One region of the Caballeronia sp. TF1N1 genome, then DNA from elsewhere that is predicted to be linked to it. Evidence: predicted binding sites of a transcription regulator. Region 1 holds the regulator's gene; the other holds the start of a gene.
What was found. The regulator LexA, encoded in region 1, represses DNA repair genes until DNA is damaged. The targets are predictions, from matches to a motif close to ACTGTATNNNNATACAGT.
Positions count from the first base shown of each region.

Region 2: the regulator LexA is predicted to act here: its motif matches at 5,692-5,709, upstream of dinB (DNA polymerase IV).

Region 1 is NZ_CP084626.1:1,533,961-1,541,501, reverse strand. It holds gene gnd (phosphogluconate dehydrogenase (NAD(+)-dependent, decarboxylating)) at 1-112, shown strand, start outside; gene LDZ28_RS07120 (ABC transporter permease) at 158-934, opposite strand; gene nodI (nodulation factor ABC transporter ATP-binding protein NodI) at 1,020-1,970, opposite strand; gene LDZ28_RS07110 (universal stress protein) at 2,275-2,784, shown strand; gene LDZ28_RS07105 (DUF2939 domain-containing protein) at 2,944-3,561, opposite strand; gene LDZ28_RS07100 (hypothetical protein) at 3,720-4,046, opposite strand; gene lexA (transcriptional repressor LexA) at 4,207-4,884, opposite strand; gene LDZ28_RS07090 (sulfate ABC transporter substrate-binding protein) at 5,154-6,188, shown strand; gene cysT (sulfate ABC transporter permease subunit CysT) at 6,328-7,233, shown strand; gene cysW (sulfate ABC transporter permease subunit CysW) at 7,230-7,541, shown strand, end outside.
Region 2 is NZ_CP084627.1:1,217,340-1,224,880, forward strand. It holds gene LDZ28_RS19595 (manganese catalase family protein) at 1-131, shown strand, start outside; gene LDZ28_RS32690 (DUF378 domain-containing protein) at 245-499, shown strand; gene LDZ28_RS19605 (ABC transporter permease) at 560-1,444, opposite strand; gene LDZ28_RS19610 (ABC transporter ATP-binding protein) at 1,441-2,265, opposite strand; gene LDZ28_RS19615 (ABC transporter substrate-binding protein) at 2,369-3,388, opposite strand; gene LDZ28_RS19620 (TauD/TfdA family dioxygenase) at 3,415-4,272, opposite strand; gene dinB (DNA polymerase IV) at 4,427-5,593, opposite strand; gene LDZ28_RS19630 (ATP-binding protein) at 5,768-6,943, opposite strand; gene LDZ28_RS19635 (hypothetical protein) at 7,085-7,450, opposite strand.

The sequences.
Region 1 (7,541 bases):
AGCGGCGCTTTATACGCGCTTCCGGTCGCGCGATGCCGAAGCCTTCCCCGAGCGCATGCTATCGGCAATGCGCTTCGGCTTCGGCGGCCACAAAGAGTTCGGCGTGAAGTAAATCCGTGGTCGTTTGTCGGAATAAAGGGCGATGATTCATCGCCCTTTATTTCATCATGCGGCGGCGAAACAGCCACGCGCACAGGGAGAACGGCACGACCGAATACGCCGCGAGTACCGCGAGATGCAACGCGAGTCCGTGCACGGGCCGGCCGAGCATGGCGGCGCGGATCAACTCGACCGCGTGATAAAGCGGCAGCGCCTGCGTCACATGCTGCGCAAAAGCAGGCAATTGCGCGACCGGAAAAAACACGCCGGAGAGCAAGAGCATTGGCGTGAGCGCGAGCGTCTGATAGAACATGAAGAAGTCGTAGCTCGGCGCAATGGCTGTGACGATCATCGCCGTGCTCGCGAATGCGAGTCCCGTGAGCACGATGATGGGCAGCGCGAGCAGCATCGACGGAAAACTCGCATAGCCGAGCGCGCCCGCCACCAGCATGATTGCCACGCCCGACAAGACCGATTTGCTCGCGGACCAGATCACTTCGCCGAGAACGATATCGCCGAGCGTCAGCGGCGTATGCATGATCGCTTCCCACGTACGCTGCACGTGCATGCGCGAGAAACCGGAATACATGGCCTCGAAACTCGCGGACATCATCACGCTCGACGCCACCGTGCCCGCCGCCAGAAACGCGATATACGACACGCCGTCGACATGTCCGACCATCAAGCCGAGACCGAGGCCTAGCCCGAAGAGATAGATCATCGGATCGGCGAGATTGCCGATCATCGATGCAATGGCGAGCTTCTTCCACACCAGATAATTGCGCCGCCATACCGACATCCAGTTGCTCGCGTTGGCGGGAAGCGCGTTGCTCATGGGCGAGAGCGTATCGGCGTGTTTGGCTCGCACGCGTGTTTTCTCGATGCTTGCGCCTGATCGATCGAAAGTGTCCATCGCTTGATTAGTCCACCATCTCGCGCCCGGTCAGGCGCAGAAAAACATCTTCGAGATTCGCCGGACGATGCAGATAGCGCACGTCCGTCCGGCCCTTCACGCGCGCATGCACGGGCTGCGGGTCGTCGACATAGCAGAAAAGCGTTTCGCCGCTGATCTCCGTGCGCGCGGCCAACGGTTCCAGTTCGGCGGCCAGCGCCTGCGGATCGGGTCCGTAGATTTCGATGACGTCCGAACCGATCACCGATTCGATCAACTCGCGCGGCCTTCCTTCCGCGAGCTTGCGGCCTTCCTCGATCACGCAAAGCCGGTCGCACAGGCGTTCGGCCTCTTCCATGAAGTGCGTCGTGAGCAGAATGGTTTTACCGCGCGAAAGCAACGAGCGCAGGCGTTCCCAGATCAGATGGCGCGCTTGCGGATCGAGACCGGTGGTGGGTTCGTCCATCACGAGCACGTCGGGATCGTTGACGAGGGCGCGCGCCAGCGTCAACCGCCGCCGCATGCCGCCCGACAGTTCGCCGACGCGCGCTTGGGCCTTGCTTTCGAGGCGCGCGAATTCGAGCAACGAAGGCACGATGGCTTCCATGCGCGCACCGGCCAAGCCGAAATAGCGGCCGAAGACGAGCAGGTTTTCGCGCACGGTGAAGTCGGGATCGAGGTTGTCGAATTGCGGCACGACGCCCACGCGTTGCCGCGCGAAGCGTGCGCGCGCTGGCACGGGTTCGCCGACGAGACGGATCGTGCCGCTGTCGGGCGATGAAATGCCGAGCAGCATCTTGAGCGTCGTCGTCTTGCCCGCGCCGTTCGGGCCGAGCAGGCCGAAGCACTCGCCAGGCTGAACGTCGAACGACAAGCCATCGACGACACTTCGCTCGCCGTAATGTTTTCTGACTTCGCTGAATTCGATCGCTGGCGCCGCGTTCGAGTTCGCGCCAGTTCGGTGATTTATGTCGGTCATGCGGCGGTCCTGCGAGGAGAAAACTCAGCCGGCTAGTGTAATCCAATGCACCAGCGCGGCGCTTTGCATGCAAGCGCATGCATCGTTCCTGTGATCGAAGCGTGCATCGCTTCTTCCTGTTGTTTTGGCAAATGGCGCCGCAAGCTTGTCCGGCAAGGCTCGCACGCCTCTGGCACGGTGTGCGCTAGCGCTTGTTGCCGTGTAAGCGTTTTCCATCGTTGCCACGCATGAGGCGACCTACCATGATGAAGATGCGCCGCACTCGATTTGCCGACACCATCGGCTACGCGGCAGGGAGATCATGATGTCAGGCTATCGAAAAATCCTGTTGTGCTACGACGGCTCCAGAGAGGGCCGCAAGGCGTTGCGTCAGGGCGCAAATCTCGCGCTTGCCTTGAACGCGGAGACGCACGTGCTGGCGGTGGTGGATATGCGTTCGAGCATTGCGCAAAGCGCCGGTCTTCTGACCGACATGGCATGCGGACGGTTCGAGGATGCCGCACGCGATATCCTGCAAGAAGGCGTGGAGTGGCTGCGCGAACGCGGCTTGCAGGCGCAGGGCCATTTCGCATTCGGGCATCCGATCGATGAAATCGCCACGCTGGCGGAAAGTCTTAAGGTCGATCTGGTCGTGGTCGGCCATCGATGCCGCAGCGGTCTCGCGCGCTGGTGGATGGGCGCGGGCAACACACCGCTGCTCGATCGCGTGTCATGCAGCATATTGGTTGCGGTTTGTCAGTCAGGTGAGTCGGCCGAAGCGGAAGATGAGGCGGCTTATGCGGCGAAGCCGAACCGGGCCGAAGTAAGTGTTTGAGGATAGGTGTGCGCGATGAGGCTGGCCTGCGTCGGCCAGTGCTCTTTTGCGCTATCAGCGCCAGCTGCCGTCTCCTTGCGTGACGGCCGCGCACGCTTAACGCCGCAAAAAATGCCATGAAGCGCTTACCGGCACTTTAATGGTTGTCCAACAACGAACTCACCCGTTCAAATCAACCGCGATCAGCTTCCACGTTATCAACCCGTACCGATGAAAGATCGCGGAGTACCGCGCATCGCCGGCACCGTGCTGGTAGGTCACCACGAACGTATCGAAGCTGCGATATCCGGCCGTGGTCTGCGGTGGTTGTCGCGGCGGTTCTTGAGTCGCAACCATGCTCGATGCCGCTTCCGAAGGCGGTGAACTCGCCGCCACCTGACCGTCTCGAACCGGTGGCACGACGGCGGGTGGATGCTCGCCTGGATCTCCCCGCGGCGGAATGCCATTCAAAATCGCGGCGACGCCTTCGGGCGTAGCGTAGGAATCCACCAGCGGCCCTACGAGCGCCGCGCCGATCATTGCACCGATGATCGCGAGCGGATTGCCGCTCTTCTGGATATCGACGCGCCGCGTCAGCAGTGCGCCGACTTGCTCTTTGAGACTTTCACGCAGTGCGGGGAAGTCGACGTATTCGTTGACGGTCTGTGCATCGCGCGCATCGGCCGCGTGCTTGACGCGGTTCAGTGCGATATAGGGCGACGCATAGACAAGGCTTAACCCTGCAACGATGAAGAGAATGACGAGCGTGACGACGAGATAACGCGTAGTGCGGGACATGCGAAGGAACGACCCCCGGCGTGACATGGGTGACATGAAAGAACGATTGACCATGTTCACGCCGGATATATCCCGAGCTTCATTCCTTGCAGCCGATAGATTGCGGACTGCCTGCATTGCACATAACTCAAATTCACTCGGCAAACGCTCTACCGCCCTCAGGCCAGAATGCCGCTGCTAACGCCGGCGCGTTCCTCGTCGATACACCGGTCGATCATGCGCGACACCTCGCCGATATTGCCGACCATGATTACCCGCGACTCACTGCGATACACCCGCACCGGCGCGCGCTGTTCCGATTCCGCATGCACCGCGCTATTGAGCGACACACGGGCGAAGGCGGGTTGACGCGACGGCAACGCGGGCATCTCGTCGAAGAGATCGGGCGCCGCTTCAGGCCGCGCCACGGCGCATGAGATCAGCGAGCGCAAATGACGCAGACGGCCAAACTGACGAAAGGGCAGCAAACGGGCGAAACGTTCCATGATGACTCTCCAGACGGCGGACGACAGACGATAGGACGCACCGCGGCACGCCGCGAGCGGTGGCCGTCATGCTTGTAATTTTTGAAACGTGCCGCGTCGCGCGAGGGCGAGGAGGCGAAGCGGGCGGCGGTGTTGACGCGCCGCGCGCTGGAGTCGTGCGTTAGAACTCGCCGGAGCGGATGAGCCCGACCGCGATTCCTTCCAGCGCGAAGTCGCCGCTGCCGGAGCGCACGAAGATGTTTTCGTAGTCGGGATTCTCCGCGACCAATTCCACGCCATCTGGCCGGCGCTTCCAGCGTTTCACCGTGACGTCGTCGCCAATACGCGCGACCACGATCTGCCCGTCTTTCGCTTCATTGCGCTTCTGTACGGCAAGCAGGTCGCCGTCGAGAATGCCCGCGTCGCGCATGGACAAGCCGCGCACCTTCAGCAGATAGTCGGGCTTGCCCGAAAAGAACGCAGGGTCGCACGCGTAGTGTTGCGAGATATGCTCCTGCGCAAGGATGGGACTGCCCGCCGCAACGCGCCCGACCAGCGGAAGCGACAACTGCATGATGCTCTGATGCGGCAAGGTGAACTGATGCGGAAGATCGTCCGAACGGTCGATGCGCGCGGAGCCTCCCAACAGGCGGATGCCACGCGACGAACCCGCCGCGAGTTCGATCACGCCCTTGCGCGCCAGTGCCCGCAGATGTTCCTCGGCGGAGTTCGCGGAGCTGAAGCCAAGCACGGCAGCAATTTCGGCACGCGTGGGCGGAAAGCCCGTGCGGTCGATGGCTCGCTGGATGAGCTCGAACACTTGCTGCTGTCGCGCGGTAAGTTTTGAGGGTTTGGTCACTTGCTGGAGCCTCGGCGCACTGTATGGATGGACAGATGACTGTATTTTTATACAGTATTTCGCGCTTTTCAAGCTTTACTTGAAGTTCGTCGCCAGATCCTTTACTGACAAGGCTGCAGCGCGCCCAAACAGTCGCTATTTGTCCCTCGGACTGCGAAAAACCTCGCTTTAGCACTTTTGCATCTAAAAAAGTGAGAAACAATTATTTCTAATCATATAAGCTCGCCTTTAGACTGATTCCGTCAATTCGATAAGACGGAGAACGGGGAATGCATAGCATCAGGGCTGGATTGAAGGGCGGCGCGAAACAACTCTTTGCCGCGCTGGCGATCACGGCGGCGAGTTTCGGAATCTCGGCCACCGCGCACGCGGACACGTCGTTTCTGAACGTCTCGTACGATCCGACGCGCGAGTTGTATCAGGACTTCAACCAGGCCTTTGCGAAGAAGTGGAAGGCGGACACCGGTGAAACGGTCACTTTCAAGCAATCTCACGGCGGTTCTGGTGGCCAAGCGCGCGCGGTTCTAGACGGGCTTCAGGCAGACGTCGTGACGCTTGCGCTTGCTTACGACATCGACGCGCTCGCCTCCAAGGGCATCGTCGGGACGGACTGGCAGAAGCGTCTGCCGGACAATGCATCGCCGTACACGTCGACCATTGTGTTTCTAGTGCGCAAAGGCAACCCGAAGGGCATCAAGGACTGGGACGATCTCACCAAGCCGGGCGTGTCGATCGTCACGCCGAACCCGAAGACCTCGGGCGGCGCGCGCTGGAACTATTTGGCGGCGTGGGCGTATGCGCAACACAAGCCCGGCGGCAACGAAGAGACCGCGAAGGAGTTCGTGACCAAGCTCTACAAGAACGCAGGCGTGCTCGATTCCGGCGCACGCGGCGCGACCACCAGCTTCGTGCAGCGCGGTCAGGGCGACGTGCTGATCGCATGGGAAAACGAGGCGTTCCTGTCGCTCAAGGAATTCGGTCCGGAGAAGTTCCAGATCGTGGTTCCTTCGGTGAGCATTCTGGCCGAGCCGCCGGTCGCGGTGGTGGACAAGGTCGTCGACAAGCACGGCACGCGCAAGCTGGCCGAAGCGTATCTGAAGTATCTGTATAGCGACGAAGGCCAGCAGATCGCGGCGCGCAATTTCTATCGTCCGCGTTCGGACAAGGTGCCCGCCGAGCTGACCAAGCAGTTCCCCAAGCTCAAGCTCTACACCATCGACGACACCTTCGGTGGCTGGACCAAAGCGCAGAAGACGCACTTCGCGGACGGCGGCGTGTTCGATTCGATCTATCAGCCGCAGTAAGCAGGCAAGAGACCGGGCGCCGCGAGGCGCTCGAGTCGCAATGAAAGCGGCCGCAAAGAAGGCCGCGCATGACGAGACTAAAAAACAGTGCGCTTATCCCCCGGGCGCCGAAGGCAGGACGATCAAGGATGAAGCAAAGATGACAACGTTCACTTTCCGAAAGCCGAGTGCGTTACCCGGCTTTGGGCTGACGATCGGCATCACGGTGGCTTACCTGAGCCTCGTGGTGCTGATTCCGCTTGCGGCGACCTTCGCCAAGACCGCGACGCTCGACTGGGCGCAGTTCGTTCGCGCCGTCACCGGGCCGCGTGTGCTGGCGTCGTATCGGCTCACTTTCACGGCGGCGCTCGGCGGGGCGGTCATCAACGCGATCTTCGGCTTCCTGGTCGCATGGGTGCTCGTGCGCTACACGTTCCCGTTCAAGCGTGTCGTCGATGCCATCGTCGATCTGCCGTTTGCGCTGCCGACCTCCGTTGCCGGCATTTCGCTTGCCGCCGTGTACGCGAGCAACGGCTGGATCGGGCAGTATCTCGCGCCGCTCGGCATCAAGGTGGCGTTCACGCCGCTCGGCGTGCTCGTGGCGCTGACGTTCATCGGCTTGCCGTTCGTCGTGCGCACGGTGCAGCCGGTGCTCGAAGACTTCGAGCGCGAGCAGGAAGAAGCCGCCGCATGTCTTGGCGCCACGCGCTGGCTGACGTTTCGCCGCGTCGTGTTGCCGGCGCTCTTTCCCGCGCTTCTGACCGGTTTCGCGCTTGCGTTCGCGCGCGCGCTCGGCGAATACGGTTCGGTCATCTTCATCGCGGGCAATGTACCGATGAAATCGGAGATCACGTCGCTGCTCATCATCACCAAGCTCGAACAGTACGACTATGCCGGCGCGACGGCCATCGCCGTCGTGATGCTGTGCGTGTCCTTTCTCATGCTGCTCCTCATCAACACGCTGCAATGGTTCCTGCAACGCCGCACGAGCAAGACGGGCGCGGCGCCCGTGGTGGCCGCGGGGCCCTCGCTGCATGCCGGAACTCCGGGCGGAGGTCACGCATGAGCACGCCAAACAGCAAGGCGCTTCCCGTGAACACCGCCGCGCGCGGCGAGACCAACCGGCTCAATCCCGTCACCGAACCGCGCGCCGTGCGCTGGATACTCACGGGTATCGCGCTCGTGTTTCTCGCGCTGTTTCTGGTCGTGCCACTCGTCGCCGTGTTCGTGCAGGCCTTCGCGAAGGGCATCGACTATTACTTCGATTCGCTCAAGGACCCGGACGCGTGGTCGGCCATCAAGCTCACGCTCTTGACCGCCGCGATTGCCGTGCCGCTCAACGTGGTGTTCGGGCTCGCGGCATCGTGGGCCATC
Region 2 (7,541 bases), on a different contig from region 1:
TCGGCGTATCGAAGGAAGAAGTGGATGCGTTGCAGGCAATGGCTACGCGTACTGCATCGGACCCGTCGAGCGACCCGACCACCGGCGCCGATCTCGGCTCCGGCATGGCAACGGCCGCAACCTCGAACTAAGCTTAATTAAGTAGTAACCGCCGGTTCTGCGGCTAATGCGGTGCGGAACCGGAACGAAAAGAGCCGCTCGATTGCGGCTCTTTTTTCCTCGTAATTCATTAGGATCACCAAAAATGTCTACTGTTTCATCGAAAGGAACCGTTCGCGTTCACCGTAGCCCGATCGATTGGGTCGCTGGCGCGCTTGTCATCATCGGTGCGTTGAATTGGGGGCTGGTTGGACTGCTGCAGCTCGATCTCGTGGCGGCGATCTTCGGCGTGGCCTCGCCGCTATCGCGGATCGTCTATGTGCTGGTTGGCATCGCCGGAATTTATATGCTGGTGCGCGCCTTCATGCCGGCACGCGAGCATGGATTGGCCAAGCTTTAAAGACAAATCGGCCCCGCTGGCTGCGCCATGCGGGGCCGACATTCAAATGCACGAATCCAATTAATTCTGCACGCCCCAGCGGCGCACGGTGACACGCTCGACCGTATCGAACACGAGATGCTCGACAGCAAGACCGATCACGATCACCGCTGCAAGTCCCGCGAAAACGCGATCCGTGTAAAGCTCGTTGCGGTTCTGAAAGATGTACCAGCCAAGCCCGCCCTTTCCTGAACTCGCGCCGAAGACAAGCTCCGCTGCAATCAAGGTCCGCCACGCGAATGCCCAGCCCACTCGCAAGCCGGCAAGAATCGACGGCAACGCGGCAGGCACGAGAATCAGCACCACGTGACGCAAGCCCGTCAGCCCGTAATTGCGCCCTGTCATGCGCAAGGTCGAAGGCACCGCCTGAAAACCCGAATAGGTGTTGAGCGCGAGCGGCCACAAGACCGAATGCACCAGCACGAACAACAAGCTGCCCGTGCCAAGGCCGAACCACAACAACGCCAGCGGTAACAGCGCGATGGACGGCAACGGATTGAACATTGCCGTGAGCATCGACAAGATATCCCGGCCAATGCGCGTCGAGACCGCAAGCGACGTCAAGACGAACGCGAGCGCCGCGCCGAGCAAATAACCGCGCAACAGCACCGACATTGAAATGGCAACCTTGTCGATGAGCTCGCCCGAGATGATCCCCTGCACGAACGCAACGGCCGTTGCGCTGAACGTCGGCAGTAAAAGATCGTTATCGACGAAGCGCGCGGCGATTTCCCAAATGCCGATGAGCACCAGCGCAATCAGCGTCTTGCGCAGCCACGACATGTCCGCGATCCGCCGCGCGAGCGGCAGTTTGACTTCGCTTTGATACTGAATGTCCGCGGGCGCGGCAGGCTCTACTTCATATTCCGGGCGTACCGGCGGCGCAGCGAGATGCGGCGTGCTCATTGCGCGGCCTCCTCTTCGAACAGCAAGCGATGAATGCGCGCGACGCTTTGCTGAAACTCCCCGCGACCCAGACTTTCCTGCGTGTATTGATGGCTATTCAGTTCGGCGCGCACGCGTCCCGGATGCGGCGTCAGTAACAAGATGCGATTGCCGACGATCAACGCCTCTTCGATCGAATGCGTGACGAACATGAGTGTGAAGCGCTCATCGCCCCACAGACGCAGCAACTCTTCCTGCATGCGGCGGCGCGTGAGTGCATCGAGTGCGGCGAAGGGCTCGTCCATCAGCAGAATGCGCGGCTGCATGGCAAGCGCGCGTGCAATCGCCACACGTTGCTTCATGCCGCCCGAGAGCGTATGGGGATAGGCATCCGCGAAACGCGCCAAACCTACCTTGTCGAGATAATGGAGCGCGCGTTCGCGTGCCTCGGCGCGACTGAGCTTGCGCGCGACGCGCAGCGGAAACGCGACGTTTTGCAGCACCGTCTTCCACGGCGGCAACTGATCGAATTCCTGGAACACGACGATACGATCCGCGCCCGGCCCCTTCACGCGCTCACCGGCTATTTCGATACTGCCCGACACCGGTTCGATAAAGCCCGCGACGGCCTTCAGCAAGGTGGATTTGCCGCAGCCCGAAGGGCCGAGCAGCACGAAGCGGTCGGCGCCATAGACGTCGAAGCTGACATCGTGCGTGGCCCGCACGAGCCTTTCGGGCGTGCGGTATTCGAGAGAAACGTTTCTGGCCGACAGCAGCTTGTCGCTCGTCCCGGCTTCGGGCTGGGGTTCGCGCGGATAAATGGCTTGGGGATTCGCCGCCATGATCTTATGCCTGAATGCAATCCTCAAGCATAGTCAGGGCGGCACGTTCGCCTAACCAATCTTTGCGAATATGGAAAGCAGTCAGCACGATATCAACTCGATATCAACTGCCGCCGCGCGTCACGGGATCGTCGAAAAAGTAGTCTTGCCACGATTTGGGATCGTTCTTGATCGCGCCCACGCGATGCATGAACTGCGCAAGCGGAAAGGTGTTCTGCGGCTGGACCTTGAACTGCACAGCAGGGTCCTTGATGACCTTGAGGAGCAGATCACGGTCGAGCTTCGCGTTGTTCACGCGCAAATAGATGTCGGCCGCCTTCTCGGGATTGGCGGTGACGAAGCGCGCCGCATCGTTGAGGCCATCGACGAAAGCGCGATACGTCTTCGGGTTCTCATTGCGGAACTTCTCCGTTGCATAGAGCACGGTGGCCGAACTCGGCCCACCCAGCACGTCATACGAGTTGAGCACGATATGCGCTTTCGGATTGCCCGCGAGTTCCTGCTGCTGGAACGGCGGATTGCCAAAGTGCGCGTTGATTTCCGTGCCGCCCGCGATGATGGCCGCCGCCGCGTCCGGATGCGGCACCGCTTGCGTGAGCTTGTCGAGGCGATCGTACTGCTTGTCGCCCCATTGCTTGGCCGACGCGAATTGCAGAATGCGCGACTGCACCGAGACGCCCACGGCCGGCACCGCTATTCGATCTTTATCGCTGAAATCGGCGATGGTCTTCACGCGCGGATCGTTCGATACGAGGTAATACGGCAGATTGCCAAGCGACGCCACGCCCTTCACGTTCTGCTTGCCGTGCGTGCGATCCCAGATCGTGAGCAACGGACCGACGCCTGCCGCCGCGATATCCACGGAGCCGGACAACAACGCGTCGTTGATGCTCGCGCCACCCGAGAGCTTGGCCCAATCGACCTTGATATCGACGCCTTGCTTCTTGCCTTCCTGCTCGATGAATTTCTGATCGCGCGCCACGTTGAGCAGCAGATAAACCACGCCGAATTGCTCGGCCACGCGCAACGTGCCTTCCGCCTGCGCGGTCGCCGAACAGCCCAACGAGACGACGAGCGCGGCGGCGAGCACGCGCAACGAACGCTTCCCGAAACGAGAATGCATGTGAGAAAACCCCGTGAAATAAGCGCTCAGAACGGCGCGTCGCCTTCAATGGTCGTGCGATACAGCTTGCGGCGTTCGTCGTCGGGCGTGCCGGCGGCCAAGTGCATGACCGAGCGGTTGTCCCAGAACACCATGTCGTGATTGCGCCACTCGTGGCGGTAAAGAAACTCCGGCTTCACGCTATGCGCGAAGATTTCGTCGAGGAGCGCGCGGCTCTCGTCTTCCGGCATGTCGATGATGCGCGTGGTGAAGTGCTCGCTCACGAAAAGCGCGCGACGCCCGTTCTCCGGATGCGTCCGCACAATGGGATGCACCACCGGTTTGACCTGCGCGATTTGCTCGGGCGTCAGGTTCGGGCGCCACGGACTGCGTTTCTGCAACTCGGCGTATTTGGCAAGATAGGTATGCTCCGCGCGGCGTCCTTCGACTGCGCGACGCAGATGCTCGGGCAACGTATCCCACGCAAGATGCTGATTCGAAAACAGCGTATCGCCGCCAACTTTCGGCAACTCCTGCGCATGCAGCAGTGAGCCGAGACTCGGCGTTTCCTTGTACGAGAGGTCCGAGTGCCAGAAGTGCCCGGCATCGCCGAGACCGATCGGCTTGCCGTTTTCGAGCACGTTGGAAACGATCAGCACTTCCGGATGCCCGGCGAGCGCGAACTGCTTGAGCACGTGAATTTGCAGCGGCCCGAAGCGCTTGCTGAACGTGACCTGCTGTTCCGGCGTGATGCGCTGGTCGCGAAACACGAGCACGTGATGATCGAGATGCGCGCGATGAATGCGCGCGAAATCGGCTTGCGAGAGCGGCTTGCTCAGATCGAGCCCGATGACCTCGGCGCCGAGCGGCGCGTCGAAGGCGCGAATTTGAATGGATTCGTCGATGGATCGATCGGCGGCTTGGGTCGAACTTTCGAGGGTCGGTGCGAGGGTCGTCACGATGTTCTTGAACGGCGCAAAGACAGCCAATCTACTTCGTCGCGGCCGTGCCGCCAACGAACGATCCGCGATTTGCTTATTCCCTTTGGCGCTTAACGCCTCAGTCGAACGGCAGTTCCACTTGAATCGGTTCGATGAAGCCGCCGTCCTCTCCGCGCACGCTCAACGCGCTCACGCGCACGCCGAGTAACCGCAGCCGTCGATCCAGCGTAATGCGCTTCACGCATTCGGTAGCGGCGCGGCGAATCTCGACGGGGTCGTCGGTGGAAACGGGAATGGTCAGATCACGCGTGAGCGTGCGGAAGTCGTCGAAACGCAGCTTGATGCCGACCGTGCGGCCTACGTAACCTTTGCGCTGTAGGTCGTCGGCGACTTTCTTGCACAGCCCCGTGAACGCCTCGGAGAGCTTCGCGCGGTCGTTCTTCGGATGCAGATCGCGCTCGAACGTGGTCTCACGGCTCATCGACTTCGGCTGCGAACTCACGACCACGGGCCGATCGTCCTGTCCCTGCGCGATACGCGCGAGCCATGCGGCGTAAGTGCCGCCAAAATGCGTCTGCAGAAATCCCAGGTCGGCGGCGGCAATGTCACCCACCGTCGCGATACCGAGCGCCGCCAGCCTTTCGCTCGCCTTGGGCCCGATGCCATTCACCTTGCGCGCCGCGAGCGGCCAGATGCGTGTGGGGAGATCGTCCATCGTCAGGATGGTCAGGCCGTCGGGCTTGTCGAGCTCCGAGCCGATCTTCGCCAGCAGCTTGTTCGGCGCGATGCAGATCGAGCACGTAAGCCCGGTGGCTTCGTGCACCGCGTCCTTCATGCGCCGGCCGATGCTTGCGGAATCGCCCGGCATGTCGGTCACGTCGATATAAATCTCGTCGATGCCGCGATTCTCTATCTGCGACGTGAACGCCGCGACGGCTGTCTTGAAGAGCCGCGAGTAATGGCGATACGACTCGAAATCCGTGGGCAGAAGAATGGCGTCGGGCGCGAGTTGCGCGGCCTTCATCATGCCCATGGCCGAGAACACGCCGAACTTGCGCGCTTCGTAAGTGGAGGTGGTGACGACACCGCGCCCCGCGTAATCACGCAGTTTTCTGAAGCGGCGTGTGCCATCGGCCAGCGTCTCGGGAATGGCATTGCGTCCGCCGCCGACCACCACCGGCTGACCGCGCAGTTCGGGATAGCGCAGCAATTCGACGGAGGCGAAGAACGCATCCATGTCCAGATGCGCGATACGGCGAGTCGTGGGCGTGGCGGGCGTGTCCATTGCCTAGAACGGACGCGTGCCGACAAGGCCGGAAGACGACGACGTGCGAAGGACGTGGCTAAACATGCGCGGGCGCGAAGAACGCGGAAAATGCGCATACTGTACATTCATACAGTGATTCGCGCTAGTCTGCCTTATGTCCCTAGCGGCGCTCGGCGCAAATCCGCAGCCCGGTCAGCCAAGAATGCTTAAATTGCGAATCAGGTAGTCATTGAACATCGGCACGGTGAACGCGATATCACCATGGGACGGACTGTAGATCATGCCTTTGTTAATGATCTGCGCGCGGCGAGGACCGAGACTCTGCGGGGTTTCGCCGAGCGCGTCCGCAACGTCGGACGAACGATAAGGGCCACTGCCTAATTTCGCCATGGCAATGACGTATTCGCGTTCCTTGGGCGTCAGGCGATCGAAGCGAACTTTGAAGAACCCTTCGTCCAGACGCTTGAGCGTTGTCGACTCGGCGCGCCTTGCGTCGCTTACGGTAATCGTGTCGCCGACGGCGAGATTCCAGGACTGATGGCCCCACTCCTGCAGAAAGTAGGGATAGCCTCTCGTCTTGAGGAAAATCTCTTTCAGAGCAGCATCGTCGATAACGGCGCCTTCGTCGTTCACTGGTTGACGGATCGCGGCCTTGGCATCGTCCTCAGGCAGAGCACCGACTTCCGGGTAGTGAAATAGCCGCTCCGCATACGATTTGGCTTGTCCCGACAGGGCCGCGACCTGTGGCAAGCCGGCGCCGAAAAACAGCACGGGCAAGCGCGCCTGGTTGATCTTGTGCAATGACACGATGAGAGCGGCTAAGTCTTTTTCGCTTAGGTACTGGACTTCATCGATCAGGAGCGTCCAGGCTTTACCGGCAGCTTTAGCGGCCTCGCCGATACGCACGAACAGTTCTGGAAGATCATTCTCGAGGTCGCCGCTGTCCGCGACTCCTACTTCGGGATCCACCGCGATTGAGACATCGCCATATTCCAACTTGAATGCGGAGGCAAACGACCTCAACGCTCGCAGCGCGTCGTATGTCTTCGCCTTGGCATTCGCGGCGACTGACAGTTTTCGAAGCACTTGATGCATGCGTGGCAGCAGTTGCTCACCCAACGATTTGTTCTCGGGCGCCTCGATCATGGAAGTGACGTGGCCACGCTGATTAGCGAGCGCTTCGACTGCGTTGAGCAGCACGGTCTTGCCTACGCCGCGTAAGCCCAGAAACATTTGCGAACGGCTGGGCTTACAGAGCACCGCGCGTTCAATGGCGATACGTGCGTCCTCGATGATTGCTTCGCGCCCAGCGAGTGCGGGCGGCTGGCTACCGGCGCCGGGCGCAAATGGGTTCCGAACCGGATCCATGACTATGACTCTATAACAATATATAGCGTAGTATATCTCGACTACCTTATACTTTCCTATATTTCGCTAGATAGAGCACGTGGCGCTAGCGGCCTGCGGTTGGCGGCGCGACCGCCCTCACGACTCGCGTACGTTAATCGTCTACTCCGAAACCCGCTTCTCCGCCAACGCCCGGCGGCAATCCTCCAGAATGGGCCGCACCACGCCCGAATTGAAGTTGAGGTCTTCGCTGTCCAAAATCTCTTCGACCGCTTCGCGCGCCCAGTCGGATTCGAGGATAGCGCAATGTCGCGCGGCAAGATCGCGTGCAATGGCAGAGAGTTTGGCGATAGCAAGCCAGTCGGCTTCGCGTTGATGCCGATCGAGCCACTTGCGCGCGGCTTCGACATGAAATGACGGCGCGGGCCAGTCGCCGTTGAGATAGTACGCACCGAGGCTGCCGCACGTCAGCCAGCAAAGCAGTTCGACGCGGTCGCGGGCACTGAGAGTACGAGGCACTTCGTTCATGGCGGCGTTCACGAGAGACGTTCGACGGAAAGGGCAAACGCGCTGCTGTACATCCATCCTTGTGTGAAACCTGTGTGAAAGAAGATACCAC